Regions from separate parts of the Faecalibacillus sp. TM498 genome, predicted to be linked through region 3. Evidence: predicted binding sites of a transcription regulator. Region 3 holds the regulator's gene; each other region holds the start of a gene.
The links. Region 3 encodes Rex, which represses fermentation and respiration genes when NADH is low (regulators of the CRP and FNR family bind a similar motif). Its sites were predicted from a motif close to GTGAANNNNTTCAC; they were not measured.
Positions count from the first base shown of each region.

Region 1: the regulator Rex is predicted to act here: its motif matches at 3,016-3,029, upstream of fucO (lactaldehyde reductase).
Region 2: the regulator Rex is predicted to act here: its motif matches at 1,438-1,451, upstream of LJD32_RS03975 (3-hydroxyacyl-CoA dehydrogenase).

Region 1 covers NZ_JAJDKB010000034.1:13,342-23,562, reverse strand. The annotation lists partial or broken gene LJD32_RS10530 (FAD-dependent oxidoreductase) at 1-225, shown strand, start outside; gene LJD32_RS10525 (Rpn family recombination-promoting nuclease/putative transposase) at 417-1,301, shown strand; gene LJD32_RS10520 (viroplasmin family protein) at 1,403-2,944, opposite strand; gene fucO (lactaldehyde reductase) at 3,106-4,251, shown strand; gene LJD32_RS10510 (sodium-dependent transporter) at 4,393-5,748, shown strand; gene LJD32_RS10505 (helix-turn-helix domain-containing protein) at 5,909-6,913, shown strand; gene pgsA (CDP-diacylglycerol--glycerol-3-phosphate 3-phosphatidyltransferase) at 6,913-7,506, shown strand; gene LJD32_RS10495 (CinA family protein) at 7,506-7,964, shown strand; gene recA (recombinase RecA) at 8,013-9,044, shown strand; gene rny (ribonuclease Y) at 9,231-10,221, shown strand, end outside.
Region 2 covers NZ_JAJDKB010000008.1:28,636-38,856, reverse strand. The annotation lists gene LJD32_RS03980 (YhgE/Pip family protein) at 1-1,369, shown strand, start outside; gene LJD32_RS03975 (3-hydroxyacyl-CoA dehydrogenase) at 1,485-2,429, shown strand; gene LJD32_RS03970 (RNase H family protein) at 2,492-3,139, shown strand; gene LJD32_RS03965 (hypothetical protein) at 3,221-4,159, shown strand; gene LJD32_RS03960 (glycoside hydrolase family 1 protein) at 4,282-5,766, shown strand; gene LJD32_RS03955 (hypothetical protein) at 6,248-6,532, opposite strand; gene LJD32_RS03950 (transposase) at 6,595-7,035, opposite strand; gene LJD32_RS03945 (GGDEF domain-containing protein) at 7,393-9,597, shown strand; gene LJD32_RS03940 (EAL domain-containing protein) at 9,610-10,221, shown strand, end outside.
Region 3 covers NZ_JAJDKB010000019.1:13,364-23,584, reverse strand. The annotation lists gene glmS (glutamine--fructose-6-phosphate transaminase (isomerizing)) at 1-1,055, opposite strand, end outside; gene LJD32_RS07525 (hypothetical protein) at 1,374-1,931, shown strand; gene LJD32_RS07520 (acetate/propionate family kinase) at 1,963-3,153, opposite strand; TPP riboswitch at 3,253-3,353, shown strand; gene LJD32_RS07515 (energy-coupled thiamine transporter ThiT) at 3,410-3,925, shown strand; gene LJD32_RS07510 (DUF402 domain-containing protein) at 4,006-4,563, shown strand; gene tsaE (tRNA (adenosine(37)-N6)-threonylcarbamoyltransferase complex ATPase subunit type 1 TsaE) at 4,538-5,008, shown strand; gene tsaB (tRNA (adenosine(37)-N6)-threonylcarbamoyltransferase complex dimerization subunit type 1 TsaB) at 4,986-5,591, shown strand; gene rimI (ribosomal protein S18-alanine N-acetyltransferase) at 5,582-6,022, shown strand; gene tsaD (tRNA (adenosine(37)-N6)-threonylcarbamoyltransferase complex transferase subunit TsaD) at 6,025-7,047, shown strand; gene LJD32_RS07485 (redox-sensing transcriptional repressor Rex) at 7,049-7,681, shown strand; gene asnS (asparagine--tRNA ligase) at 7,692-9,074, shown strand; gene LJD32_RS07475 (metallophosphoesterase family protein) at 9,127-10,221, shown strand, end outside.

The DNA of each region.
Region 1 (10,221 bases), on a different contig from region 3:
AAAACAAGTGAAACAGTAAAAGAAATTAAAAATCACGAAGTTGTTTTATCAAATACAACTGTTCCATGTGATTATGTTGTTATTGCAGCTGGATATAAATCAAGAAATGAACTTGCTGAAGAATTATCTAAAAAATATGATGTAAAAGTTGTAGGAGATGCTTCATCACCTAGAAGAATTCTAGATGCAACAGCAGAAGCATATCGTGTAATTAACGAATTATAATATTTCCTATGAGGTTCAAATGAACCTCATATTTTTTTGGACTAAACGTCCATTGAAAGATAAAATAAGTATAAGAAATGAGACATTTGTGAGACAAACTTGGGACAAATATTGAGTTCATACATGTTATAATCTACTTGTAATAAATCTAGATGACGTTACTTCAACTTAATAGAAAGTAGGTAATTTGTATGGAACCTCTAAATAAGTTAACTTCTGATGGTGCTTGTCGAACAGTATTCAGTAATGATGTCAGTTTTGCATCTTTTTATAATGCAGCTATATTTGAAGGGAAACAAATCATTCATCTTGAAAGACTAGTACGTTTTGAATTTGATATTTCTTTTATTATCAATGATTCAAAAAGAGCAGAAGATAAAAAAAGAAAAAGGGATATTGTCGTTAAAAGTGATATTAATGGAATTTATTGTTTACTGGGGATAGAGCATCAAAGTAGTATTGATGAAACGATGGTTATTCGTTGTGGAATCTATGAAATGTTGGAATTTTTAAAACAGGCAGAAAATAAAGAGTATAAAAGATTAGTTCCTCAAATAATAGTAGTACTTTATATAGGAACAAAGAAATGGAATGGTCCATTAAAACTCAGTGATTATTTTGAAATACCCGAAGAATTAAAGAAATACTTTAATGATTGGAAAATCATTCTTGTAGATGTTAAAGAAATGGATACAAGTAAGATCAGTGATGAACAAACTCGTTACTTTATAGAAACTATACAATCAATATATAAAGGAAGCTATGAAGAATTAAATGGATTAAAAAACATTTCAAAAGAATACTTTTTGTATGCAGCAACTATTACAGGGAGTATAGATCAAGTTGAAAATGTTCTAGAAGGAGATGAGATTGATATGTGTGAAGGAATGGAAAGAATGGCAGAAGGATTTAGAAGAGAAGGAGAAGCACGAGGAGTGATTAAAGGTAGAACTGAAGGTAAATTAGAAGAAAAACAAAATATGTTAAAAGAACAATTAGGTATTAAATTAGAAAGTCTTTCAAGTAATTTAGAAAAACAACTTTCAATACATCAATTGAAAAACTTAATGTATTAACGCATCATATTTTTAATGTTACCAATGAAGATGATGTTTTAAAGTTAATTAACTGAATAATGCATTATATGAAAAGGATAAACATATCTTAAATACGATGTTTATCCTTTTCTATCTATTTTATGTATTTCATCTATTAAATCTTGAATTTCTTTTGGATAAGTTTCTAGTACTTTTTTACCGAGTTCATAAATAAGATTATCTTTGTTTTTAGATGAACCAATATGATAAAAATCTTTGACTTCTTGACTACAAATTAAATTCTCTTGTCTTAATTGATTGATTAAACAAAGACCTTCAATAGATTTAACACGACTTAAAGCTACGTATAGTTGGCCGTTATCAAATGAATAGGGGATTAAATTGACTTGATCATAAGTTTGTCCTTGACTTTTATGCATTGTAATAGCATAAGCAAGCTTTAAAGGTATTTGATAAAAAGCACCTACTTTTTCTTTAGATAGTTGATGATCTTCAATATCCCCATCTTTCTTTTTAGACAAAACATAATTTTCTATAGCCCATTCATGATATCCAAAAGTAACTAATGTTTTATTTGTATCAAGCATAACTGTTACACAATCATCTTCTAATTTATATACTTTTCCAAATGAACCATTTTGATATAAATCTTGTTCAGTATCATTAATTAGTACCATAACTCTAGCTCCTATTTTTAGATGAAGTTCATCTAAAGTAGGTTTATCAAAATTTTTAACATCTCCTACTATTCTAGAATGATAGACTTTAGCTTTATTGGGTAACTTAGAGAGTTTATCTTGATTGATTTGTTCTGCTTTTTTATTAGTAGCAGTTAAAATAATTCCATTTTCAAAAAGTTCTTTTTGACTATGAGTATTAAAATAACTTACACAAGAATAGTCACCTATTCTTGCTTTATTAAGTTCATGAACAAATTCAGGATCCTTTTGTCTAATAACTTCTTTTAATTCAACTGTTTGAAAATCTAAATCTTTCCAATTTGTAGATTCAAAAGCGTAGCCTTTATGATAATGTTCATATATTTTTTCTAAAACTTCACGATCATTATCAGTAGTAACTGGAGGAAGTTGAAAGAAATCACCAACGACAACTATTTGTTTACGAGATAAAGATTTTTCTTCTGCCTTAGTAATTGTTCTTACAACAAAATCAAAAAGATCAACACGACACATACTGATTTCATCTATAATGATAATATCGCTTTCTTGTACAACTTGAGGTACTTTTTGGATATGTTTAATAACTTGTGGCTCAGGGGATACTTGAAAACATCTATGAATAGTTACACCTTGGATATTAATAGCAGCAATACCTGTAGGAGCACAGACAATTACTTTTTTATTTTGTTTTTCCATTTCACTGATAAATAATTTTAAAACAAATGATTTACCTGTTCCTGCACCACCGGTTAAAAAGATATTTTTACCTGATATTAATTGGTTATAGGCATTATATTGATCTTTACTAAGTGATGGTTTAGCTGTTTTTTGAGTATTTTCATTTAAATAGTTCCAAGCTTCTTCTTTAGAAGTAAAACTTTTAAATTGCGCATTTTTAAACTGATTTACTTCATTTTGACATTCTTCCCAAGTATTATAAATACCAGGATGTCTTCCTTTTTTTACAGCATAATATTTCATGATATCACTCCTTGTTTCTATTATGACATATTTATAGCTTTTTGTAATGGGATAAAAATGATATAAAACTTGTGAAATGTTACACATAGCCTTATGTGTAACTTGTTTTTATTTTCACATGATACTAAAATATGTGTAGTTAGAAAAGAGGAGATTTAATTATGGCAAACAGATTTGTATTAAATGAAACAAGTTATCATGGAAAAGGAGCAATTGAATCAATTCCTGAAGAAGCAAAAGCAAGAGGATTCAAAAAAGCTTTAGTATGTTCAGATCCAGACTTAGTAAAATTTGGAGTAACAGCAAAAGTTACTGATTTATTAGATAAAGCAGGATTAGCTTATGAACTATATTCTAATATCAAACCGAATCCAACAATTGAAAATGTTCAACAAGGTGTTAAAGCATTACATGATGCTGGAGCAGATTATATGATTGCTATTGGTGGTGGTTCATCAATGGATACAGCAAAAGCAGTAGGTATTATTGATAAAAACCCTGAATTTGCTGATGTAAGAAGCCTAGAAGGTGTTGCACCAACTAAAAATCCTTGTACTCCAATCTTTGCAGTTCCTACAACAGCTGGTACTGCTGCTGAAGTAACAATCAACTATGTAATCACAGATGTTGAAAAAGATCGTAAAATGGTATGTGTAGACGTACATGATATTCCAGTTGTAGCATTCGTTGACCCAGATATGATGTCATCAATGCCTAAAGGATTAACTGCTGCTACAGGTATGGATGCCTTAACTCATGCTATCGAAGGTTATATTACTAAAGGTGCTTGGGAAATGTCAGATATGTTCCATATCAAAGCTATCGAAATTATTTCTAAATCATTAAGAGGTGCAGTAGAAAATACTCCTGAAGGTAGAGAAGGTATGGCTTTAGGTCAATATGTTGCAGGTATGGGATTCTCTAACGTAGGTTTAGGATTAGTTCACTCAATGGCTCATCCACTTGGAGCTTTATATGATACACCTCATGGTGTTGCTAATGCTATCATCTTACCAACAGTTATGGAATATAATGCACCATATACTGGTGAAAAATATAAAGACATTGCAGAAGCAATGGGTGTAGATACTACTGGTATGTCTCAAGAAGAATATCGTAAAGCAGCTGTAGATGCAGTTAAACAATTATCTAAAGATGTTGGTATTCCAGCTGACTTAAAAGAAATCGTTAAAGAAGAAGATTTACAATTCTTAAGTGAATCTGCTTTAGCTGATGCTTGCTGTCCAGGTAACCCAAGAAATACAAGTGTAGAAGAAATCAAAGAATTATATAAATCATTATTATAATAATAAAACAGTCCTCAATGAGGGCTGTTTTTTTGTTTTAAAATGTAAAAAAAGAAAATTTTGTTATTAATTTCACAATAAAGTTGACTTTTTATGAGGTTTCAATATAATTCTTTTTACATGTTAAAAAGGGGAAATTCGATGGAAAAAAATAAAAAATCAAGTTTTTCAGGCCGTTTAGGATATGTTATGGCGGTTGCTGGTTCGGCTGTTGGATTAGGAAACATTTGGCGTTTTCCATATCTTGCGGCTAAATATGGTGGAGGTACTTTTTTATTTACTTACGTTATTTTAGCGTTAACAGTTGGTTTTGCTTTACTTGTAAGTGAAACAGCATTAGGAAGAAAGACCGGAAACAATCCAATCAAAGCATATAAAATCTTAGGAGCAAAAAAATTAAAGATTGGTGGTTGGTTGAATTCAATTATTCCAATGTTGATAGTTCCTTATTACTGTGTTGTTGGTGGTTGGGTATGTAAATACTTATTTGAATATTTAAGAGGATCAAGTCAAATCTTGACACAAGATACCTATTTTTCAAATTTTATTGCTAATCCAATTAGTCCAGCTTTTTGGTTAGTTGTTTTTGCAGTATTAACTTTTATTGTGGTTATTAAAGGTGTAGAAAAAGGAATTGAAAAAGTAAGTAAAATCTTAATGCCTATTTTAGTAGTGATAGCTATTTTTATTTCAATTTATGGTTTAATGACACCAGGGGCTATTGAAGGTTTAAAATATTATATCATTCCTGATTTTTCTAAATTCAGTATTATGACGGTCATTGCTGCGATGGGGCAAATGTTCTATTCTTTATCGATTGGAATGGGAATTTTATTTACTTATGGTTCTTATATGAAAAAAGATGTTGATATGGAAAAAGCAATTTCTCAAGTAGAAATTATGGATACATTGATTGCTTTTTTAGCGGGGTTAATGATTATTCCTGCAGTCTTTGCATTTTCAGGAAAAGATAGTTTAAATGCTGGAGCGTCTTTAATGTTTATTACAATGCCAAAAGTATTTAATTCACTTCAATTAGGTGGATTTATTGGTGGTGTATTCTTTTTACTTGTCTTATTTGCTGCTTTAACATCGGCTATTTCTTTAATGGAATGTTCAGTCGCAACTTTAATGGAACAATTCCATATTTCTAGAAAAAAAGCAGCTTTAGCAATGATTATTGAAATGTTGGCTTTAGGAATTCCTATTTCACTTGGCTATGGTGTTTTAGGATGGATTCAACCATTAGGAATGACTTTATTAGATTTCTTTGATTTTGTCACAAATTCATGTATGATGCCAATTTCAGCGTTATGTACAGCTTTATTAATTATTTTTGTAACAAAATTAAAAACAATTTCAGATGAAATTAAAATATCATCTGCTTTTAAAAGAGAAAAAGTCTATAATTTTGTGATGAAATATATTTGTATTCCAACATTATTAATTATTTTATTAAGTTATATTTTATCAACATTTGGAATTATTACGTTATAAAAAAGCTTTTTTAAGCTTTTTTTCTTTTTGGACATAAAAAAGACATTTTTTATGTGTATAATATATTAGAAATAAAATGAGCTTTTGTATTTGTCAAATAAAACATTTGTGCTATAATTTATTTGTTTAATTATGCCTAAGTGTAAAGGAGGATGTCTTTATGGACAAAATAAGTGAAAAGATAAAAGCAGCCCGCATTGCCAAAGGCGTTACAATAGAGGAAGTCGCAGAAGCAACATTGTTATCTGTTAATATCATTAAAGATATAGAAGACGGTGCTTTTGAACGATTTGTTGGAGACGAGCTATATGTAAAAATGTATCTTAAAAAAATAGCAAGATACTTAGAAATAGATGAGACGATTGCTGATGATTATTATGCAATTACGAGAGAAATTAAAAAGGCTGATTTAAAAGATTTAGAAAATAAAAAAGAAGATATAGGATCTGTTACTTTTGTAGATAAAGTAAAAAATATTCAACCAACTAAAAAACAACCGACAAGAAAGGGAGTTTATGAAGATCACTATATCTTAAGATATGTTAAATATGCAATTGTCATTATTATTGTCATTGCTATTATTATTGTACTTGGATATTCATTTGTCTTTATGAAATCAAATGATTCATCATTTAAAAATAGTAATACATCTAAAACAGAAACAAGTGAAACTTTAAAGAAGAAAACAACAGAAACAGATAAAAAGAAAACAACAAAATCTGATACAACGAAAAAAGATGAACAAACATCTACTGAAATAACTTTTACTAAAAATGCTGATGGTGATTATAGTTTTAAATTACCTGATGGATATGATCAAGAAACTTTTAAATTAAAGGTAGACTTTACATTTGCGACAACTGTTGATCTACATGTTAATGGTGATCCTAACAGTTATCAAACTGATACATTTAAAAAAGGTGTTTATAGTAGTAATCTTGCTAATATTTCAGCATCAGATGCTTTAAAAGATGATTCTGCATGTGAAAGTGTTGAATTAGAATTTAATGTGAATGATTTCCAATATTTGGAATTTTCATATAGTTGGAACTTAGGACATCGTTATTATATTAATGATCAAAAAATTCCATTAGAAGAAAATGATCATTATGGAACAAGCTCTAATGGTAGAGTAAGAACATTTAAATTAACGATGGTCAAATAATGAATTTACCTAATAAATTAACGATTACAAGAATAATCCTTGTTCCAATTCTTATTCTTATTTATATGTTTCCTTATGCAACGTTTGGAATCAATGTACCTATGTATCATATTTTGAATGCTGATATTTCACTTGTTAATATTGTTATCTTTATTATTTTTGCAGTTGCTTCGTTAACTGATTATTTTGATGGACAAATTGCAAGAAAATCTAAATTAATTACGACTTTTGGTAAGTTTGCTGATCCGATTGCAGATAAACTATTAATTAATACGATTTTTCTTTTACTAGCAAGTGATGGAACAATTTCTATCATTATTCCTATTATTATGATTTCTAGGGATACGATCGTAGATGCCATTCGTTTGGTGGCTGCTAATAAACAAGTTGTTATTGCAGCAAAATATTTAGGAAAATTAAAAACTGTGACACAAATGATCAGTGTGATATTCTTATTATTAAATGATTTTCCTTTTTCAATCATTCATTTACCAATTGGTCAAATAAGTGTATGGATTGCTTGCGTGATTTCAATAGTAAGTGGTATTGATTATTTTATGGATAGTAAAGATATGTTAACGGAGTCAATGTAATGAATGAACTTTCTGAATTATTAATAAAAAATAATATTTCTATTGGAACTGTAGAAAGTTTTACAGTAGGAAATTTTGCGACAATGCTAGGAAATATTCCTGGCATTTCTAAGGTTTATAAGGGTTCTTTAGTCACTTATCAAAGTGAAACGAAAGAAAGGCTTTTAGGAATTGAACATCCATTGATTGAAAAGTACGGTGTTGTTTCTAAAGAAATTGCTACTTTAATGTGTGTTAATGGTAAAAGTATTTTAGATGTTGATCTATGTGTTTCTTTTACAGGAAATGCTGGACCGGATGCAATGGAAGGAAAACCGGTAGGAGAAGTCTATATTGGTATTGCTTATGAAGATGTTGTTGTTTATAAATTGAATTTAGAAGGTAGTCGAAAAGAGATTGCTTTAAAGGCAATAGATTTTGCTCAAAAGAAAGTAATTGAAAAAATTTTAAAAAAATAAAAGAAAAAATGAAAAATAAAGCATATATAGGAATAGGAGGTATTATTTATGGCTGGAAAAAAAGAAGTAGAAACAAAAGATGCTAAAAAAGCACAAGCATTGAATGATGCAATCAAACAAATTGAAAAGCAATTTGGAAAAGGTTCTGTTATGAAGCTTGGAGATCGTGCAGCTGTTGATGTGGCTGTTATTCCAACAGGTTCTTTAACACTTGACATGGCTTTAGGAATAGGTGGCTATCCTAAAGGAAGAATTATTGAGATTTATGGTCCAGAATCAAGTGGTAAGACAACACTTACATTACATGCGATTGCTGAAGTGCAAAAACAAGGTGGTACAGCTGCGTTTATTGATGCCGAACATGCCATTGATCCTGTTTATGCTAAAAATCTAGGAGTTAATATTGATGAATTGATTCTTTCACAACCAGATAGTGGTGAACAAGGTTTAGAAATTGCTGAAACACTTGTACGTTCTGGAGCTATTGACTTAGTAGTTGTTGACTCTGTTGCTGCACTTGTTCCTCAAGTGGAATTAGATGGCGAAATGGCTGATCAACAAATGGGATTGCAAGCAAGATTAATGTCTAAAGCTTTACGTAAACTTTCAGGGGTTATGAATAAAACAGATTGTACAATTATTTTCATTAACCAATTACGTGAAAAAATTGGTGTTATGTTTGGAAATCCAGAAACGACTACTGGAGGAAGAGCTTTAAAATTCTATTCTTCTGTGCGAGTAGAAATCAGAAGAAGTGAAGCAATTAAAAATGGTACGGAAATTGTTGGGAATAAAGTCAATATCAAAGTTGTTAAAAATAAAGTGGCACCACCATTTAAATCAACACAAGTCGATATTATTTATGGTAAAGGTATTTCAAGAGATGGTGAAGTCTTGGATTTAGCAGTTGATAAAGATATTGTTGATAAATCCGGTGCTTGGTATGCTTATAAGGGTGAAAAGATTGGACAAGGACGTGAAAATGCAAAACGATATCTTGTTGAACATCCTGATATAATGAATGAAATTACGGAAGCAATCAAAGCTTCATTAATGCCTGTAGAAGAAGAGGAATTGTAAAAATTCCTCTTTTTAACTTGTTATTGTCAAAATAAGCAATTTGACATATAATATACTTGTGCGCAAAACACGTTTAATAAACATAGTAAAGACTATGTAAATATTAATTATTATAACCGAAACAACCGGTGAATGATTGGATAATCAATCATAAAAAATGTGCATAGAGAAAATGGAGGGTGGAATATGCCAGGTTTAAATATTGCCACTATTTTATCCTATGTTCTAGCTGTCGCTGTTGGGGTTCTTATTTATTTTGTATATGCAAAACTAAATATTTCAAAAGCTAATGTAAGTGCTCAAAAGATTATTGATGATGCAACGAGTAAAGCTGATAATCTAGTTAAAGAAGCTATTTTAGATGCTAAAACTCAAGCTTATGAATTAAAATTAGAAGCAGAAAAAGAAATTAAAGAACAAAAACAAGAAATTACTGAACTTGAAAATAATCTTTCAGAACGTGAAAAAGGTATTGAACGAAGAGATATTGCTGTTCAAGGTAAAGAAGACGTTCTTGAACAAAGAATTAAACAATTAGATATTAAAGAAGCTGGAATAGATAAATTAGAGGCTGAATTAAAAGATAAAATTGATTCTAAAGTTGTTGAATTAGAAAAAGTTGCCGCTATGTCAGCAAGAGAAGCTAAGGAAGAATTGTTCAAACAAGTTGAACAACAAATTTCGTTAGAAATGTCTGCTTACATAAAAGAACAAGAAGAAGAAGCTAAAAGTAAAGCTGCTGATATGTCTAGAGACATTATTGCCAATGCAATTAATCGATACGCTCAAGAAGAGGTTACTGAAAGAACAGTAACTGTTGTTGATCTTCCAAGTGAAGAAATGAAAGGACGTATCATTGGACGTGAAGGTCGTAATATTAAAGCAATCGAACAAGCAACAGGTGCAGATTTAATTATTGATGATACACCTGAAGCAATTACGATTTCTTGCTTTGATCCAGTAAGAAGAGAAGTTGCTCGTTTATCATTAGAAACTTTAATTAGAGATGGACGTATTCAACCAGGAAGAATCGAAGAAGTTGTTGATAAAACAAGAAAAGAATTAGATGAAGTTATTAGTAAAACTGGAGAAAATGCAATTTTTGAATTAGGTATTTCTCGTATTGATAAAGAAATTGTTAAACAAATTGGTAAATTAAAATATCGTACAAGCTATG
Region 2 (10,221 bases), on a different contig from region 3:
TTCATATATGGATTCGGTTGCTACTTATACAACAGGTGCATCTACAGCAATTAATACATTATCTAGTTCAACTAAATCAAGTTTAAATGATTTAGATGTAGCTCTTAATGGTGGAACTTTAACAGATGGGACAAAAGTTCCTACAGGATTAGTAAGTGGAACTCAAACAGTTCAAGCTGGATTAAATGAAGTGAATGCAAAAGTTAATGGTGGTAAATATGTAACTGTTGACAATGATGGAAATATTAAACAAGTAACTGTTGATTCTAAAGATGCTTTAGTTGCAGGTGTTCAAGCTTATACAGCTGGTGTGGATAGTTTACAAAAAGGTTTAACACAAATCGCTGATAACAATACAGCTTTAACAAGTGGTGCTACTGCTTTAGCTGATGGTACTTCAAAATTAAACAGTAATGTTCCTGAATTAACTAAAGGAATTACAGCTTTAACAAGTGGTGTTGATCAATTGGCTACAGGTACTTCAACATTAGTAAGCAATAATGCTACATTAATGAATGGTGCTAATCAATTATCTGATGGTGCTGGTCAAATTAGTGATGGTGCTAGTAAGTTGGCTGCTGGTTCTGATACTTTAGGTGATGGAATTAAGAGTGCAGCTGATGGTGTAACTACTTTAAATGATGCATTAAAATCTGGTGCAGAAGAAAGTAAGATTGATTCAACAGATAAAACTACTGATATGGTAGCTACTCCTGTTGAAACAAGTCATAAAGAAATTTCTAAAGTTGAAAATAACGGTCATGCAATGGCTCCTTATATGATGTCAGTTGGTTTATATGTAACATGCTTAGCATTTGCTTTAATGTATCCAATTAGACATGGTATTAAAAAAGCTGAAAATGCATGGAAATATTGGGCAAGTAAAGCAACTGTTATGTATACAGTTTCTACATTAGCAGCTATCGTAATGGTTACTGCTTTAAGATTAATTAATGGATTTGAACCTGTTAATTTAGGTTTAACATACTTACTTGCAATTCTCGTATCGGCGGCATTTATGTCACTTGTCATGTTATTAAGTTTAACAACTGGATTTATTGGTGACTTCTTATTACTTGTATTCATGATTGTTAACTTAGGTGGTTCTGCTGGTACATATCCATTAGATACAGGTCCAGCTATCTACAAAGCTATTCATAAATTTGTACCATATACTTATAGTGTAGATGGATTTAGAAAAACAATTAGTATGACAGCTCCTTCAATTTCAGTTGAAATTGCAGTGTTTGCAGGAATCTTAATAGTATGTTCATTATTAACAGTTGTTTACTTCAAATATAAAAACAAAGAAGATAAACATGCAATTCCTCAAATGTTTGAAGAAGTAAATTCAACAAAAGCTGAATAGTATAAAGGAATCCTAGAAATAGGGTTCTTTTTTATATGTAGTTCAAACTAAAAGCGAAAATATTTTTTGTGAATATTTTAACAAAATGGTAAAATAAAGGTAGGAGGATGAATCTATGGAAATTAAAAATGTTGTTGTTATTGGTGGAGGCGTTTTAGGAAGTCAAATTGCTTATCAAGCAGCTTATTGTGGTTTTGATGTAACGATTTGGCTTAGAAGTGAAGGAAGTATAGGAAGATGTCAGCCTAAATTAGATCATTTAAAAGAGGTTTATCATGATACGATTACTTTAATGGATAGCGATAAAGGAAAGACACCTCAAAATTGGGCCATGGGTATTAGTGATTATGAAGATTTTGATAAAGAACAATGTTTAGAAAAAGCTAATAAGGCCTATGAAAATATTAAATTAGAATTAGATTTACAAAAAGCAGTCAGTGATGCCGATTTAATTATTGAATCAATGGCTGAAAATGTAGAACAAAAAATAGATATTTATAAAAAAATGGCAGATTTATTACCTGAAAAGACAGTTATCGTTACGAATTCATCTACATTATTACCATCGAAGTTCGCTAAATATACAAAACGTCCAGAAAAATATTTATCATTACATTTTGCAAATAGTATTTGGAAAAATAATATGACAGAAGTCATGGCACAAAAACAAACGGATCAAAAATATTTTAATTTGATTATGGATTTTGCTAAAGAAATAAGAATGATACCATTACCTGTTCGTAAAGAAAAATCAGGATATTTATTAAATTCAATGCTTGTTCCTTTATTATTTTCAGGTATGGATCTTTATGTTAATGGGGTTAGCGATCCTGAAAGTATAGATAAAGCTTGGACTTTAGGTACAGGTGCTCCTAAAGGACCTTTCCAAATTTTAGATACGGTAGGACTTACGACAGCTTATAATATTGTTTCAATGTATTTAAAAGTTCCTTCATTTTTAGCTCCTTATAATTTTAAAGGAATGGCTAAGATGTTAAAAAAATATATTGATGAAGGAAAACTTGGAATGGCTTCAGGTGAAGGTTTTTATAAATATTAGAAGAATTGTTTGTATTCTTCTTTTTATTTATTATAACTATAAAGAGGGATGGAGATGGAAAAATGGCCAAAAAGGTACTGTATGTCGCAATTGATAAACTAACAAAAGAGGTTTATAAATTTAAACAATGGAGCGAATGTCAAAAACTTGTAAGCGAAGGAAAATATGTTTATAAGGGGTTTTCGCAAGAAGAGTTAAAAGATGTAGAGAACTATATTGCATCTTTTAAACAAACAATGGATGAATCACAACTTAATTTAAATGAAAAAGATGTACCATATGCTTATGTAGATGGAAGTTGTTTAACAAATGGAGATACATGTTATGCTTATAGCTTTGGTGTAATAATTGTTGAAAATAATCAAGAAATTTATACAAACTGTCAAAAATTTGATGATGAATTTGTAGAATATAATCAGGTTATGGGAGAATTAAAAGCAGCGTTAGATGCAGTTTCTTATTGCATTCAACAAGGATACAAGAAAATGTATGTAATTCATGATTATGAAGGTGTTGCTTTCTATGCAACAGGAGCGTGGGTTAATGAAGATGAAAGACTTGAAAATCTTTATGTAAAACAAATGAAAGAATATGAAAAACAAATTGAAATTACTTTTGTGAAAGTAAAATCACATGTCGCAAATAAAACGAAAATCAATCGATATAATGATCGAGCAGATGAACTTGCTAACTTAGCGCTCGGTAGATAATTGGAAAGAAATTTCCAATTTTTTTACAAAAAAGAAGAAAAAAACAAAAAAAGAGCGAATAAATAAGTAGGAGGACTACTTATGGAAACGGTAATACAAAATACAATAACCAACCATAAAATCATGTTAGATCAACATTGTAAAGCAATCGTAGGGAATCAGGAGATGCTAGCAAGAATGATTCATGAATTTGTAAAAGAGGCAAGACATTTAAGTGTTAAAGAAATTATGAAAAGCATCAAGGATGAACAGCGTTTTAGGTGGCTCAATAATGAAAATATGATACCAAACTATGGAACAGTAAAGTTTGATATGTTATGTTGTGTTGATCTTCCTCAATTAAATGGAACCAATAAACGAATCTATTTAAATGTTGAAATACAAAATAATATTCATCCAGGTTATTCACTTGTAACAAGAGGAAGAGCATCTGTACTAAGGATATTAACAATACAATGGGGAAGGGAATATGATGATAAAAACTATGATGGAATGAAGAAAGTCTATTCATTGTGGATCATGCCACAAGCAACAAAAAGAAAAGATGGAGATGTAGATGTTTACAAAGTAAAAAAAGAAAGGAAGAATGGAGAAGAAGGAAACAAAGAAAATTATGACGAGGAAGAACTTGTTATGATATATTTGAACCAGAAACATGATACTACAAAAAAGTATCCAAAACATGATGAAGTACTCATGCCATTAGTAGTCTTTTTAAATAATAGAATAGACTATCAAGGGAAGAAAGATAAAGGATATGGATTTAAGGAAATAGAAAGGGAGGTCAAAGAAATGTGTGATTATGCAAACTATCTTGAAAGAAAAGCAAGAAATGAAGGAATCAGTCAAGGAATTAGTCAAGTAATCAACCAAGGCAAAAAAATAGAACGTAAAGAAAAGAATATAGAACATGTAAGAAATGTGATGAATGAGTTAAATTGTTCATATCAAAGAGCAACAAACATTTTAAAATTATCAGAGAATGAAAAAAAGAGTATTGAAAAGCATTTTCAATCTTAATGATTAAAAGATATGTTTAAAGAGTAATTAAAAAGATTGCTCTTTTTTTCATATTATGAAACGAATAAATCTCTTGTTTTGTAAGTGTTATAATACCTCCTAGATAAACGGAGGTAGAGAAAATGAGTTTTCCAAAAGATTTTTTATGGGGTGGCGCTATTGCTGCTAATCAATATGAAGGTGCTTGGTTGGAAGATGGGAAACAACCGAACGTTACAGATGTACTTGTAGGTATTATGTCTAAAGATCCTGGTATTCAATGGAATGAAGATAAGAAAAAATATGAAATGAAATTAAATCCTGATAAAGTTTATTTATCACATGATGCCGTAGATGGGTATCATCGTTACCGTGAAGATTTAAAATTAATGAAAGGTATGGGATTCAATAGTTTTAGAACTTCTATTGCTTGGGGAAGAATTTTCCCTAATGGGGATGAACTTGAACCAAATGAAGCAGGTCTTGCTTATTATGATGATATGTTTGCATGCATGAATGAATTAGGAATGGAACCTGTCATTACTTTATCACATTATGAAACCCCATTACATTTAATTACTGAATATGGTGGATGGTCTAATCCTCAATTAATTGATTTTTGGTTACGTTATGTAAAAACTGTTTTTACACGTTATAAAGGAAAAGTTAAGTTCTGGCTTACATTTAATGAAGTCAATGCGTTATTTAGAATGCCGCTTGTTGCTGGTGGGGTTCTTACAATCAAAGATCCTAAAGATCCTAGTGATCCAATTGGTTCAACAACAAAACAAGACCAATGGGATGCTTATCATAATATCTTAGTCGCAAATGCGAAAACAGTTCAATTAGGACATGAAATTAGTGAAGATTACCAAATTGGCTGTATGATGACAGCTTCATCAGTAGCTACTTATCCATATAACTGTGATCCTTTAAATGTTGTTGGAACTTTAGATGCTCAACGTATGAATATTTTCTTTATGGCAGATCCGTTCTGCTTAGGTATTGTACCAACTTATTTAAAGAAAGTATGGAAAGAAGATCAAGTAAATGTAGAATTTAGTGATGAAGAATTAAAATTGATTAAAGAAAATACAGTTGATTTCTTATCATTTAGTTATTATCGTTCAACAACATTTGATCGTGATGTGAACTTAAAAGTAGATACAGGTGGACTTATATGCCGTGATAATCCATATCTTAAAGATAAAGCACCTCAACCTTGGGGATGGGCTGTTGATCCGGTAGGATTACGTTATACTTTAAATGTTTTATATGATCGTTATCATTTACCATTATTAATTGTAGAAAATGGTGTTGGTTTAGATGAAAATATTGATGAAAAAGGTGAAATTCATGATGATTTCAGAGTTCATTATATTGAAGAACATTTAAAGAATGTTAATGATGCTATTGAAGATGGTGTTGATTGTCGAGGATATTTATATTGGGGTCCAATCGATGTTGTATCAGCTGGTACTGGTGAAATGAAAAAACGTTATGGTTTTGTTTATGTAGATCGTTTTAATGATGGACATGGTACGCTAGAAAGAAAATTAAAAGATTCTTATTATCGTTATAAAGAAATAATTGAATCTAATGGAGAAGTTTTATTAGAGGATGAATAAGGTGTGATTTTAAAAATCACATCTTTTTTTGACATTTTTTTTAGTGTAATCATATCTGATGATAAAGGGGTAAGCAAGATGGATATCTATGTAGAATTAACTTATTGTATGAATGGTATCTTATTTATCATGACTTATGAAATGATTTCATTATTGCTTAATATTCGTTGGTCTTTTATGAAAATTCTTTTCTTGAGTTTTTTAAGTAATATATCAGTTATTCTCATTTATATAGACTATTTGCCATATATAAGTTTTTTATACTGGTTTGTCCTTTTTTTATTTTTTTTCTTAATTAACCATCTGACACATGTGCATAGTATGGTTCGGATAAATTGAGTACAGTAATAATTGCTTTTTTAGGACATGGATGTGATTTCAAAACATATTTCTTTATTTTTGTTCATGAAGTTCTTTCCAGTATATCTATGGTTGAAACGCCATTCTTGTTCATTCAAAAACAAAGGTAAGTCACGTTTAGTTACTCCATGATATATACCTGTAATATTATTTTTATATCACCAATTAATACACTAAGCCAATACAATCTATGATTTTCTTCATCATAGAGTATTTTTTCTGATTTTAATGTTATTTTATCAGTTAATCCTAAAAAAGTTGTTTTTCCATCAGTGTTTAGTATTCTTTCTTTTGAAAGTATTGCTTTTTTTGAGATGAATCTAACAATATTATTTGTACTATCTACAGCTACTGACATTAATTTTAAAAAATTTGGATATTTATTTTCTTTATCTGTTGATAACATTACTAAAAAGGGTTGCTGTTCAGTAGCAACTCCTTGTTTGTGTTTTTCTTTACTTTTTGAGCCTATATAAGCAACGTCTGCTTCATAAAAAAGCTATCCAGAATTTTTTCACTGTTACTTTGGGACATAAGAATCCTACATTTTCTACAAAGTAATAGCGCTGTTTTATAATTTATTTCTAATTCATTAGCTAATTCAATCGCAGAAAGACCTTTATTTGCCGTAAAAAAGAGATACATTCCTAAAATTAATTTATAAAGATCTAACTTATTATCTTGAAATATAGTATTAGAAAGTAGGTAATGTTGATGACCACATTCTTTACATTGAAAGACGTCACCTCTTTTAATAGAATAGTAATGTGTACATCCACATTTTTCACAGTAAAAGCCAACAGGCCATTTCATTTTGAAAAAAAATTTTACACATTCATTATGATTATTTGCATATTTTCTAGTTAAAGTAATTAAAGAATCCTTTTTTGGTTTTTGATTTTTAGCCATAGTAACCTCTTTAAGACAAGTATATAATATTTTAAAGAAGTGATAGATAATACTCCTCGGTTTAAAGTGATAATAACGGTGTTAAATCAAAAGATGTGTCAGATGGTTAATTAAGTTTTTTAACAATGTAATCGCTTTTATTTTTGCTTTTGATAAGAATAAATTGATTTTTATCTAAGAAAAAATATAATAAACATCATAGACAAATCATGAACAGGTTTTTCTTCCTTAAATAATTTTTTGACAATAACATTTTGAAATTTGTACAAGACTTGTAGAATTTATCTGAAGGCCATTTGGTCTTTTTTTTATCTTTTTTATAGGTTTGTGTTATAATTGATGAAAAGAGGTGAAAAAATGGAACACTCAATTAAAGCAGGACTTATGATTACAAGTGCCTCTGATTATAATATGGAAATATGTCGAGGAGCAAATGAAGCGTGTAAAGAACTGGGAATAGAACTTGTTATCTTTTTTGGTGGTTCAGTTGATCCAAATGTAAAGTTTGTACAATCTTCTGATTATCAAAAAGCAAATGTCTATGCTTTTGCAAATTATTTGGATTTAGATTTTTTAGTTATTCCCGCTTCAAGTATTTGTCGTACGGATCAAAAAACAAGAGAGGCTTTTCCAAAATATTTTCATATACCAGTTGTTACTTTAAATTCACAAATAAAAGGTTATCCTTTTGTTATCTATAATAACAAAAAAAGTGTTTATAATGCTGTAAGTTATATGATTGAAAAAAATCATTGTCAACATATTGGAATTATTACTGGTTATGATAGCGGGGTTACTGCCAAACAAAGACTTGCAGGTTATCAAGAAGCTTTATCAAGTCATGATATGCCTTTTGAAGAAAAATATATTTTATCAACACCGGGTTATAATATTGATTCAGGGAATTTAATGAATAAATGGCTTCAAGAAAATCCTGAATTAGATGGAATTATGTGCGTGACGGATGATATTGCTTATTATTTATATCGTGAATTAGAAAAAATAGGAAAACGTGTAGGTAAAGATATTATGGTGTCTGGTTTTGATGATAAACCAGAATCAACACATATGGTTCCACCACTTGCTTCTTGTCATGCGGATGCTTCTTTTATTGCTTATTTAGGAATAAAACAAGGCTATGATCTTTATAAAAATGGTTCTACACAAAATCAATACATTGATGCCCATTTTATTCCTCGTCTTTCTGTTGATTGTGAAAACTATGAAGAAACTGAAATTGGTGAATTTATTCGTTTTTGTAGAGCTGAAAAAGAAAGTAATGAATATATAGCTCAAGGAATGACACAATATGTTTTTGATAATAAATTGGTTTATAGTTCCAATTATCAAAAAACTGTATGGAGTTTCTTTACTTATTTATTGGATCTTTCGGTAAAAGATTGTACGAAACATCGCGTTTATCAACAAATAGGAGATTATATTAATTTGATTTTTAATGAAGATGATATTCGTTATTTGGATTTAGAAAGACTCTTTTTATGTCTATCATTTTTAATAAATACTGAAAACTACCTCAACATGGAAGATAAAATAAAACTCCAATCTTTTAAACAATATATTTATTTACAAATGATTAGTAGTTATAATTATCTTCTTTTGTTAAAAGAAAAGCGCTATACAAGGAGAATGAGAAGTATTGGACAAGTGAATAAAGGGATGTTGTTTGAATCATTGAATGATGATATTTATGCTATTGCGGATAATATACCTTCTCTAGGTATTCATAATGCACAGCTTTATCTTTTTGAAACACCTGTTATGACTTATGAATTTAGACCATTTATCATGCCAAAAACAATGGAATTAATTATAAATGTAGAAAATGGTCAAAGACAGCCTATTAAAAATACACATGTGTTACTAAAAGATGTTTTAAATCTTGCAAAGCAACCTTATAAAATACTTACAAGCATTTACTCTAATGAAAATTTTTATGGCTTTTTGGTGACGGATTGTACATATTTTGATTTAGAAACACTTGAATATCTTTCTAATCAAATTGGGATATCTTTAAATGTCAATGCCATTGTTAGAGAACTAAATAGTATTTCTAATACAGATGAATTAACTCATGTTTATAATCGACGAGGACTTATTCAAAATATTAAAGTTCTTTATAAAAAATATAAAGAACTTTCCAAAAATCTTTATTTCTTTATAGGGGATTTAGATAATTTAAAATATATTAATGATACATTTGGACATGACCAGGGAGATAAAGCAATTCAAACAGTGTGTGAAATACTAAATGATATTTTTCAAACACATGCTGTTATTGGACGCTTAGGTGGCGATGAATTTGGTATTGCGTTTACTTGTAAAAATGAAGATTTTATTATTCAAATTGATTCATTAATTCAAGAAAGAACACAATACTTTAATAAAAAATATCATTTACCTTATTATGTTAGTTTATCCTATGGAATAAGTGTCTTTGACTATAATAGTCCTTTTGATTTAAATCATACCATTAGATTGGCAGATACATTAATGTATGAAAGAAAAAAGGAAAAACATATACAAAGAGGAAAAAAAGGATAAGGAGGAACTGTTTTGAAAAAAAATAAAATAAATCTTTCAAGAGAACAATTGGAAGAAGCTATTCAATTATTTAATCGAAGTATGGATGATTATTTATATCTTTTTGATATTCAAAATGATTATTATAGTATTTCAAAACATGCCGTAAGTCGTTTTTGTTTGCCAAATTATCATTTTTGTGATGCAACAAAAGCCCATAATTATTTTGTTTATGAAGACGATCTCCCTTTATTATTTGATGAGTTCAATAAAATTAAATCGGGAGAAATTACGGAGCATAGTTTACATTATCGTTGGTTAGATCGACAACATAATCCAGTTTGGGTCAATTGTCGAGGTGATGTGATTTTAGATGAATTTAATAAACCTTTATACCTTATTGGTTGTGTTAATGAAATTGGAAAAAGACAAAAAGCAGATAATATTAGTGGACTTTTAAGAGAACCAAGTTTAGAGGAGTATGTTTCTTCTAAAAGTAAAAATAATATTACAGGTTATTTTATGCAAATTGGTATTGATGATTTTGACGAAATCAATGGGCGTTTTGGTTTAAAGTGTGGAGATGAAATTTTAAAACAGTTTTCTATGTGTATGCAATCGTGTATCAATGAAAATCAAAAGATT
Region 3 (10,221 bases):
CCTGATTGAGAAACAAAGACACACATTGTTTTTTCATCAACGATAGGATCACAATATCTAAATTCACTGGCAACTTGAGTAAAAGTAGGGATTCCTGTTAATCTTTCTAAAATGTTTGCCCCTGAAAGGCAAGCATGATAAGCTGTTCCACAAGCAACAAAGTAAGCTTTGTTGAAAGTTTTGAATTTATCATGGATGGCATCAAGCTCAGGTAAAACGATACGATCTGTTCCTTCAACACGTCCTCTTAAAGTTTCAGCAATAGCATAAGGCTGTTCATGAATTTCTTTTAACATGAATGTATCATAACCACCTTTTTGAGCAGCTTCATTATCATAAGGAATAGTAGTGATTTCTTTTTCGATAGGATTTCCGTATTGATCAAAGAAAGAAACATTTCCTTTATTTAAAATAGCGATTTCATAATCTTCTAAGAAATAAACATCTTTTGTATAATCTAAAATAGCTGGAATATCACTAGCAGCGACAGAAGCATCAGCTGTTTTTCCAATAACTAATGGACTGTCTTTTTTAGCGATAAAGACTTTATCAGGCTCAATTGTTGAAACAATACATAAAGCATAGCTTCCTTCAATTCTTGTAATAACTCTTTCTAATGCTTTTTGTAAATCTTTTTCTTTTTTATAATAATAATCCATCATATGAACAACAACTTCACTATCTGTTTCAGAATGAAATTGATATCCTTGTAAAATTAAGATTTCTTTAAGTTCTCTATAATTTTCAATAATTCCATTATGAACTAAAGAAATAGTCTCATCATTATTAGTATGAGGATGAGAGTTTAAATTTGATGGGATTCCATGAGTAGCCCATCTAGTATGACCAATCCCAACATGACCTAAAACATTTTCATCTTTTAATAAATCTTTTAAATTTTGAAGACGACCTTTAGCTTTTTTTGTAAATAAATGATTCCCTTCAATTGTTGTAATACCCGCTGAATCATATCCACGGTATTCTAGTTTTTCTAGCCCTTGAAGTAAGAATGGTAGGGCTTCTTTGTTTGCACTAATGGCAGTAATTCCACACATAAAAAATCCTCCTTTATATATTCATATGTGTGGTTATAAAAAAGAGGATACGAGATGAATTTGTTTTACAATCACTTGTAGTTTTTGTTCATCGTTTAGGTAGTATCATACCTCTAGACCATCCGCCGAATTTTTCGATAAGTCTAGTCCTCGTCAACTGCAATGCAGTCCTGGCGCTCTATTTTCAAATCTCATTTTATAACCGCATCTATTATATAGAGTACTTATTTATAAATCAACTACAAATTTTTTAAAAAAAGAAGAAAAAAAAGAAGAAAAAATGATTTTTTTAGGCGATATAATAATGGAGGTATTTTTATGGAAAATAAAAAAAGTGAGATGTCTGTAGAATATAATATGGACGAAATGAAAAAATCATTAAAAAATTTGAAAGAAACAGAATGCTATGATGTAGAAAAGTATACCTATTCTTTGTTGCATCAAACAAGACAATTAGAATATTTTTATTGTCAATTAGTTGAAGAAGAGAATCCAGAACCTGATCAAACTTATTATCATGTTTCTCGTCGACCTATGGTTCACCAAATGGCCTATTTTAATATTGGTAGAGGATTTCCTAAAGAATTGATGGATGGGCATTGGTGCTACGTTTTAAAAGATTTTGGATCGAAAATGCTCGTTATTCCCTGTACATCTATTAAAGAAGATTCGCCAGAAGCAACTGAATATGAATTAGATATTCGTGCAAAAATAAGAAAATATCCAATAAGGAGTCGTATGCAGTTGAGTGATATGCGTGTTGTTGATCTTCAAAGATTAGATATTAGAAAAAGATTTTGCAATGTAATTACAGATAAAAAAGAAATAGAAAATCACATAAAACATATTATTTTTGATGAAGATGATGAATATTAAAAGGTCTCACGAAGGAGACCTTTCTTTTATCTTATAAATTTAACAATCTCTTAGTATCTCTAGCGATAACTAATTCTTCGTTTGTTGGAATAACGTAAACTTTAACTTTACTATTTGGCGTAGAAATTAAACGATCACCTTTACCATTAACGTTTGCATCATCATCAATTTCAATACCTAAAGCTTCAGCTAATAAATTACAAATTTCTTTTCTTGCAAAGAATGAGTTTTCTCCAATACCTGCTGTAAAACAAATAGCATCAACTCCACCTAAAGCAATGAAGTAACGACCAATATAAGCAATAACTCTTCTAAAGAAAATATCCAAGGCAAGCTGCGCTCTTTCATTACCGTTGGCAGCAGCTTCTTGTACATCTCTAAAGTCACTTGATACACCAGAAACACCAAGTAATCCAGATTCTTTATTAAGCATCTTGATGACTTCTTTCATATCTAAACCAACTTCTTCGATTAAATAATCGATAACTGAAGGATCAACATCCCCAGAACGTGTTCCCATCATAATACCAGCAAGAGGTGTAAATCCCATAGATGTATTGATTGATTTACCATCTTTAACAGCAGTTAAAGAACCACCAGCTCCTAAGTGAGCAACGATAATACGTGAGTGTTCAGGGTTTCCCATCATTTCACGACAACGAGATGAAACATAGAAATGGCTTGTTCCATGAGCACCGTATTTACGTACTTTGTTTTCTACATAATATTTGTAAGGAATTGGATAAATATAACTTTTTGGTTCTAATGTTTGATGGAAAGCTGTATCAAATACAGCAACAGCACCAGCATTAGGAATAGCTTCTTTAAAAGCATAGTATCCAGTTAAATGAGCAGGATTGTGTAAAGGGGCTAATGATTTTAATTCATCAATTTTAGAAACAACATCTTCATCAATAATGACTGATTGATCAAAATAAGCACCACCTTGGACAACACGATGTCCAACACCTTTGATTTCATCTAGGTCCTTAACGATTTCTTTTTTGATTAAAGTGTCTAATAAAAGTTGAACAGCAACTTTATGGTTTTCGATTGGTAAAGTTGTGACATCTTTTTCTCCATTATACTTAATAGTAAAAATAGAATCTTCTAAACCAATTCTTTCAATAACACCAGAAGTAATAACAGTTTCATCATCCATTTCAAATAATTGGAATTTTAAAGATGAACTTCCAGCGTTTACGGAAATAATTTTTGACATAACATTCAAGTCCTCCTTATTAATACTTTTCCATTATAACACCGACAAGGAAGAAAAAACTATAAAAAGATTGAAAAAAAGAAGAGATTGATTTATAGTAAGGCTTGCCAGGGGCGCAAAATGCTGAGAAAGGTGAAAACCTTGTCCCTTATAATCTGAACTAGGTAATGCTAGCGTAGAGAGTGCAAAATAGTTTATTTGCCTTTTTGCGTATGTAAAAAGGCTTTTATTTTGCCTCATTTAAAGGAGGATGACTATGGAAATTAAATTAACTACGAAGAATATGGCTTATATGGCAATGTTTGCGGCAATGCAAGTTGTTTTAGAATATTGCACAAAATTTTATGAGATGCCAAAAGGTGGTAACTGTGCTTTTTCACTTGTTGCAATTATTTTATGTGGCTATTTGATGAATTGGGGTTACAGTTTGATTGTTTCACTTGTTTGTTTAGGTCTACATTTTGCTTTAGGACTTGCAACATTTTATGGTCCTTTATCGGTAATCTTTGATTATTTATTACCAATGGTTTTAATTGGACTTACACCACTTATTCCTTTATTAAAGGTGGGTAAGTATGAATTACCTGTTGGAATTATCGTAATGGGTGGTTTAAAAACAATTTGTCATTTGATTTCAGGATGGTATGCTTTCCAAACACCATTAAAAGCAAATTTGGTATATAACCTTCCATATAATATCGCGACAATTATTGCTTGCTTTATTTTATTTGTTCTTTTATATCCAAGACTTAAAAAAGCAGTTCATTTATAAGACTCGTTTCGAGTCTTTTTTTTCTTTGAAAGAAAGATGAATTTGTGTATAATGTAAATGTTAATAAGGAGTCGTTTGTTGTGGAAGATATTGTAGGAAAGAAAATCTTAATACATGGATATAAACATAATGGTAAAATACATAGATGTTGGTCAAAGGGACTTGTTTTACAAGAAACGGATGATCATTACATTGTTATTAATAATCGGACATTGGTGACAGAATCAGATGGCAGAATGTGGCATACACGTGAACCTGCTATTTGGTATATGCCCAAACATAAATGGTACAATGTAATTTGTATGATTAGAAAAACAGGAGTGTATTATTATAGTAATATTGCTTCACCAACTTTATATGATGGAGAGGCTTTAAAATATATTGATTATGATTTAGATTTAAAAGTATTTCCAGATGGAAACTATCGTATTTTAGATCAAGAAGAATATCGTCAACATGCTCGCGAAATGGGCTATAGTGATGAATTAGACAAAATTTTAAAGAAACAACTAGATGTTTTGATTGATTTAGCGGTAAAAAAGGGAGGACCATTTGATCAGAATTTTACTAAGAAATGGTATGGTTTTTATCAAGATTTAAAAGAGGGTTATTATGGAAAAAGTGATTACTATAAATAATAGAGATGAAACATTAGCTTTTGGTGAATATTTAGGAAAATTACTAAAACCGCATATGTTATTGACACTTAATGGTGATTTGGGTGCAGGCAAAACAACCTTTACTAAAGGAATAGGAAAGGGTTTAGGAATTAAAAGAATTATTAATTCACCAACTTTTACAATTTTAAAACAATATCAAGGAAATTATCAATTATCTCATTTTGATGCTTATCGCTTAGAAGGACAAAGTGAAGATTTAGGCTTTGAAGAAATTTTTGATAGTGATGATATTTGTGTGGTTGAATGGCCAGAATTTTTAGAAGATATTTTACCTCAAGAACGTTTAGCAATGACGATAAAAAGAATCGATGATGATCATAGAGAATTTATTTTAAAACCAATTGGTAAAAAATACGAAGAACTTGTAAAGGAGATTGAATATGAAAACAATTGTCATGGATAGTGCTAATAAGTATTTAGTAGTAGCTTTATATGAAAATCAAAAATGTTTAGCTTCTTTACAAGAAGAAGGAAATCGAAAGCAATCTGAGTATGCAATCGTTTATTTACAAAAATTATTACAAGAAAATCATTTAAAAATGAGCGATTTTGATGAAATGGTCATTACTATTGGACCGGGTTCTTATACCGGTGTACGTGTTGCTTTAACGATTGCGAAAACATTAAATGCAACGATGAATATTAAGGTAAAAACTGTTTCTTCTTTAAAGGCAATGGCAGGAATGAAAAAGGCTATTTCTATTTTAGATGCAAGAAGCCATAAATTATTTCTAGGAATTTACAATGAAGGAAAGGTTATTGTTGATGATTGTTTAATAAATATTGATGAATTTGAAAATTATCAAAAACAATATACTGATTATGAAATTGTTGGTGATACACATTTAGTAGGAATACCTGAAAAAGAAGTGGATCTTGCCAATCATATTTATACACTTTCTACTTTAGAAAAAGAAATAGAAAATGTTGATGGTCTTGTTCCAAGATATATTAAGGAAGTTGAGGCTAAAAAAATATGTCAATAAGAGAAATGAAAGTTGATGATTTAAAAAGAATTGTAGAATTAGAAAAAGATCTTTTTTTATCACCATGGAATGAAGTAGATTTTATACATGAATTAAAAGAAAACCCTATGGCGGGTTATTATATTCTTGAAAAAGAAAATCAAATTATTGGATACATAGGATTATGGTTTTTAGGTGATCAATGTCAAATTACAACAATTGCGACGGATCGACATTTTCAAGGACAAGGGTATGCAAGCCAACTGATGGAATACGCTCTTGAAAAAAGTGAAGAATTACATTATCAAAATGTTAATTTAGAAGTACGTGTTTCAAATGTCAAAGCAATTGCTTTATATCAAAAATTTGGGTTTAAAAATGTTGCTGTTAGAAAAAGATACTATAGCAATGGTGAAGATGCGTATTTAATGATCAAGGAATTGGAGGGATAGAGATGTCATTATTACTAGCAATTGAATCAAGTTGTGATGAAATGGCGATGGCTGTCTTAAAAGATCAAAGAGAATTTTTAAGTAGTGTCGTGGCAAGTCAAATCGACATACATGCAATGTATGGTGGTGTTGTCCCTGAAATTGCCAGCCGTAAGCATGTTGAATGTGTATCTGTTGTTTTAAAAGAAACGTTAAAACAAGCAAATATAAAAATGGAAGACCTTGATGCTATTTGTGTAACAAAAGGTCCAGGACTTGTTGGCTCTTTACATATTGGTTTACAAGTCGCTAAAACACTTTCTTTGGCTTATGATAAACCATTAATTGGGGTTCACCATATTGCAGGGCATATTTATGCAAATAATTATGAAAAAGATATTGTTTATCCAGCACTATGTCTTGTAGTCAGTGGTGGGCATACAGAGCTTGTTTTGATGAAACATCCTTATTCTTTTGAAGTGATTGGTGAAACTTTAGATGATGCTGTTGGAGAAGCATATGATAAAGTGGGAAGAGTTTTAAATCTTCCTTATCCTGGAGGACCGGTTTTAGATAAAATGGCTCATTTAGGAAAGGCAAGTTATCATTTACCTAAACCATTAGATGATGATAGTTATAATTTTAGTTTTAGTGGTTTAAAATCAGCAGTAATCAATTTAGCACATAATCATAGGCAAAAAGGTTTAGAAATCAATCAAAATGATTTAGCAACGTCTTTTCAAAATGTTGTTGTTGATGTTTTGGTCGATAAAACGATTCGAGCGGCTAAAGAATATGGTGTTAAAGAAATTATGTTAGCTGGTGGGGTTTCTGCTAATAGGGGTTTAAGAGAAAAGATGAAAGAGCAAGTTGCCATGTTAGAAGACGTACAATTGTCTCTTCCACCAATGAAATGTTGTACAGATAATGCAATGATGATTGCTTTAGCAGGAAAAGTTATGTATGATAATAATAAGTTTAGTGATTTATCGCTTGGCATTAAACCACATCTTGATTTAGAATTAGAATCAATAGGAGGGGATTAGTGTGGAGAAAAAAATATCAAAAGCGACAATGTCCCGTTTTCCTGTTTATTTAAAAGCGCTTAGAAAAATGCAACATGAAGGAAAAGAAACATGTTTATCGAGTGAATTGTTTGAAATTACAGGAATACAAGATACAACAATTAGGCGTGATTTTACATATTTATCAAAAACGGATAATTTTGGTAGACGTGGAAGAGGCTATGATGTTAAACATCTTATAGATGGTTTAAGTGAAGTTTTAGGTTTACGATTAGATGAACCTATTATTTTAATTGGGGTTGGCAATTTAGGAAGTGCCATTTTAAAATATAATCGTTGGCAATATACAGTAGGTAAGATTGTTTGTGGTTATGATATGGATAAAAATAAAGAAGGGGAAAGATTTGGTGTGAAAATTTGTCATATTGACAAGTTGGAAGAAACTTTTCCAAGTGATTGTAAAATTGCTATTTTGGCGATTTCAGAAAATGTTCAAGAAACAGTGGATCGTTTAATGAAATTAGGCATTAAAGGAATTGTAGATTTTACGCATAGTCATTTTATGGTTCAAGAAGGCGTTGAAGTCCAAACAGTAGATGTTGTGGTAGCTATTCAAGAATTAGTAATTAAAATGAAATCAAATGATCAAGAATAGGGAGAGAAAAATGTTTGAATTTATTACAGTAAGAGAATTATATGAATTATATATCAATGATAGAGACCAATTAGATGGTATTGAATATGTTGAATTACAAGGATGGATCCGTACAAATAGAAATAGTGGGAAAGTCGGATTTTTAGCTTTAAATGATGGAACATATTTTAAAAATGTACAAGTTGTTTATTTAGATGAAATTATTGATAATTATGAAGAAGCTTCTCATATTTCTACAGGAAGTGCTGTTAAAGTAACTGGTAAATTAAAATTAACACCAGATGGAAAACAACCTTTTGAAATTGAAGCAACACATTTAGTGGTTGAAGGAACTTGTGATGAAGATTTCCCATTACAAAAGAAAAGACATTCTTTTGAATACATGAGAGAAATTCCTCACTTAAGACCAAGAGCAAATACTTTTTATGCAATCTTTAGATTAAGATCCGTTTTATCAATGGCTATTCATGAATTCTTCCAAAACCAAGGATTCGTTTATGTCCATACACCAATCATTACTTCAAATGATGGTGAAGGTGCTGGAGAAATGTTTAGAGCAACAACAATCGATAATACAGAATTTGATAAAGATTTCTTTGGAAAAGAAGCTTATCTTACAGTTACAGGACAATTACATGTTGAAGCTTTTGCTTTAACATATCGTGATGTTTATACATTTGGACCTGCCTTTAGAGCGGAAAATTCAAATACTTCAAGACATGCTAGTGAATTCTGGATGATTGAACCTGAAATTGCTTTTGCTGACTTAGAAGATGATATGGATTTAATTGAAGATATGGTTAAATACTGTATTGATTATGTCTTAGATAATGCACCAGAAGAAATGAAATTCTTTGAAAGCATGATTGATAAAGAATGTATCAAACGTATCAAAGCAGTTAGAGATAGTGATTTTAAACGTATGACTTATACAGAAGCAATCGATTATTTATTAAAAGCAGATGTTAAATTTGAAAATAAAGTAGAATGGGGTATGGATTTAAATTCAGAACACGAACGTTATATCTGTGAAAAAATTGTTGGTGGACCAGTATTTTTAACAGATTACCCTAAAGAAATCAAAGCATTCTATATGCGTTTAAATGATGATGGTAAAACAGTAGCTGCTTGTGATTTACTTGTTCCAGGAATTGGTGAACTTGTTGGTGGATCACAACGTGAAGAAAGATATGATGTCTTAGAAAAAATTATGGATGAAAAAGGAATGGCCAAAGAAGGATTACAATGGTACATGGATCTACGTCGTTTTGGTGGATGTAAACATGCTGGATTTGGTTTAGGATTCGATCGTTTCTTAATGTATTTAACAGGTATGCAAAATATTAGAGATGTTGAACCATTCCCAAGAACTCCAAGAAATTTAAAATTCTAAAAGCCTATTCGTTAGGCTTTTTTTTGTGTATAATATGTGGGAGGTGACACACATGAATGAATATGATTTAATGAATCTCTATTTTAATTTTATTTTTAAAGACGGTAATAAGTCATTTAGGGATGTGTATGCAAGTTACGAACAACTTGGAGAATTTAAAAATTGGTTAACAAAACAAAATATAAAATTTCCATTTGTACATCAAATTCAAAAAAATGAATGTGAGTTACTTTTTAGAAGTAAAAACTTTGAAACCTATGATACGGCTTTTAAAACAAGTTATGCACATGATTTTCATAAATATATAGCAAAGGAAAAAGAAAAATATCAAGTCATTTTATTATCGGAAATCGATCAGCAATTCTTGGAAAATTTTGATAATAGTTATAATCATGATTTGATGCGCGTTTTTTGTATAAAAAAGGCATTGAAAGAAGATATCTCTTTATATGGACCTTTTCATCTGTTTTTAAATGCTCTTTATCAAATAGATCGTTGGCCTGGTGTTTTTATATTTAAAGGAGAGCAAAGTGTTTTTTATCCTGTAAAAAACATAGAGGAAGTAAAAGAATGTTTTAGACTAATAGAAACAAATAAGATTTTTGAAAAGAAATGTCAAACAAATGAAGATCAATATTTTATACAACTAAGTGATCTTCATTTAGGAACAAAGAAAACAGACAATGGACTTATTGTATTACAGGATAGTCTAGATGAACTTTATCATATGCTTCCTCATGATCATCAACTTAAATTTTTGATTACGGGTGATCTAATGAATTCGCCTAATCGTAAAAATATGTATGCAGCCTCTCATTTTATGAATCGTTTAAAAAGGAAATATCATAGTGATGTAACGTTTGTTTTAGGAAATCATGACGTCATTGTTTATGGCTTGAATCTTTTAAAAAAACAAAAGACAAAAGTGGTAGCTTATTTGCTAGGAGAAAATATTAAAGTTTATCCGGATGTTAAAATGATTGTGATCAAAATAGATTCTACTTCTCAAGGAAATCTAGCAAGGGGAATGGTCGGGCAAAGACTTTTACAAGAAATTGAAGATGAGTTATTATCTATTAATCATTTAGAGGATTATACTTTGATTGCTATGATGCATCATCATTTAATGCCACTTAGAAAAGATGAT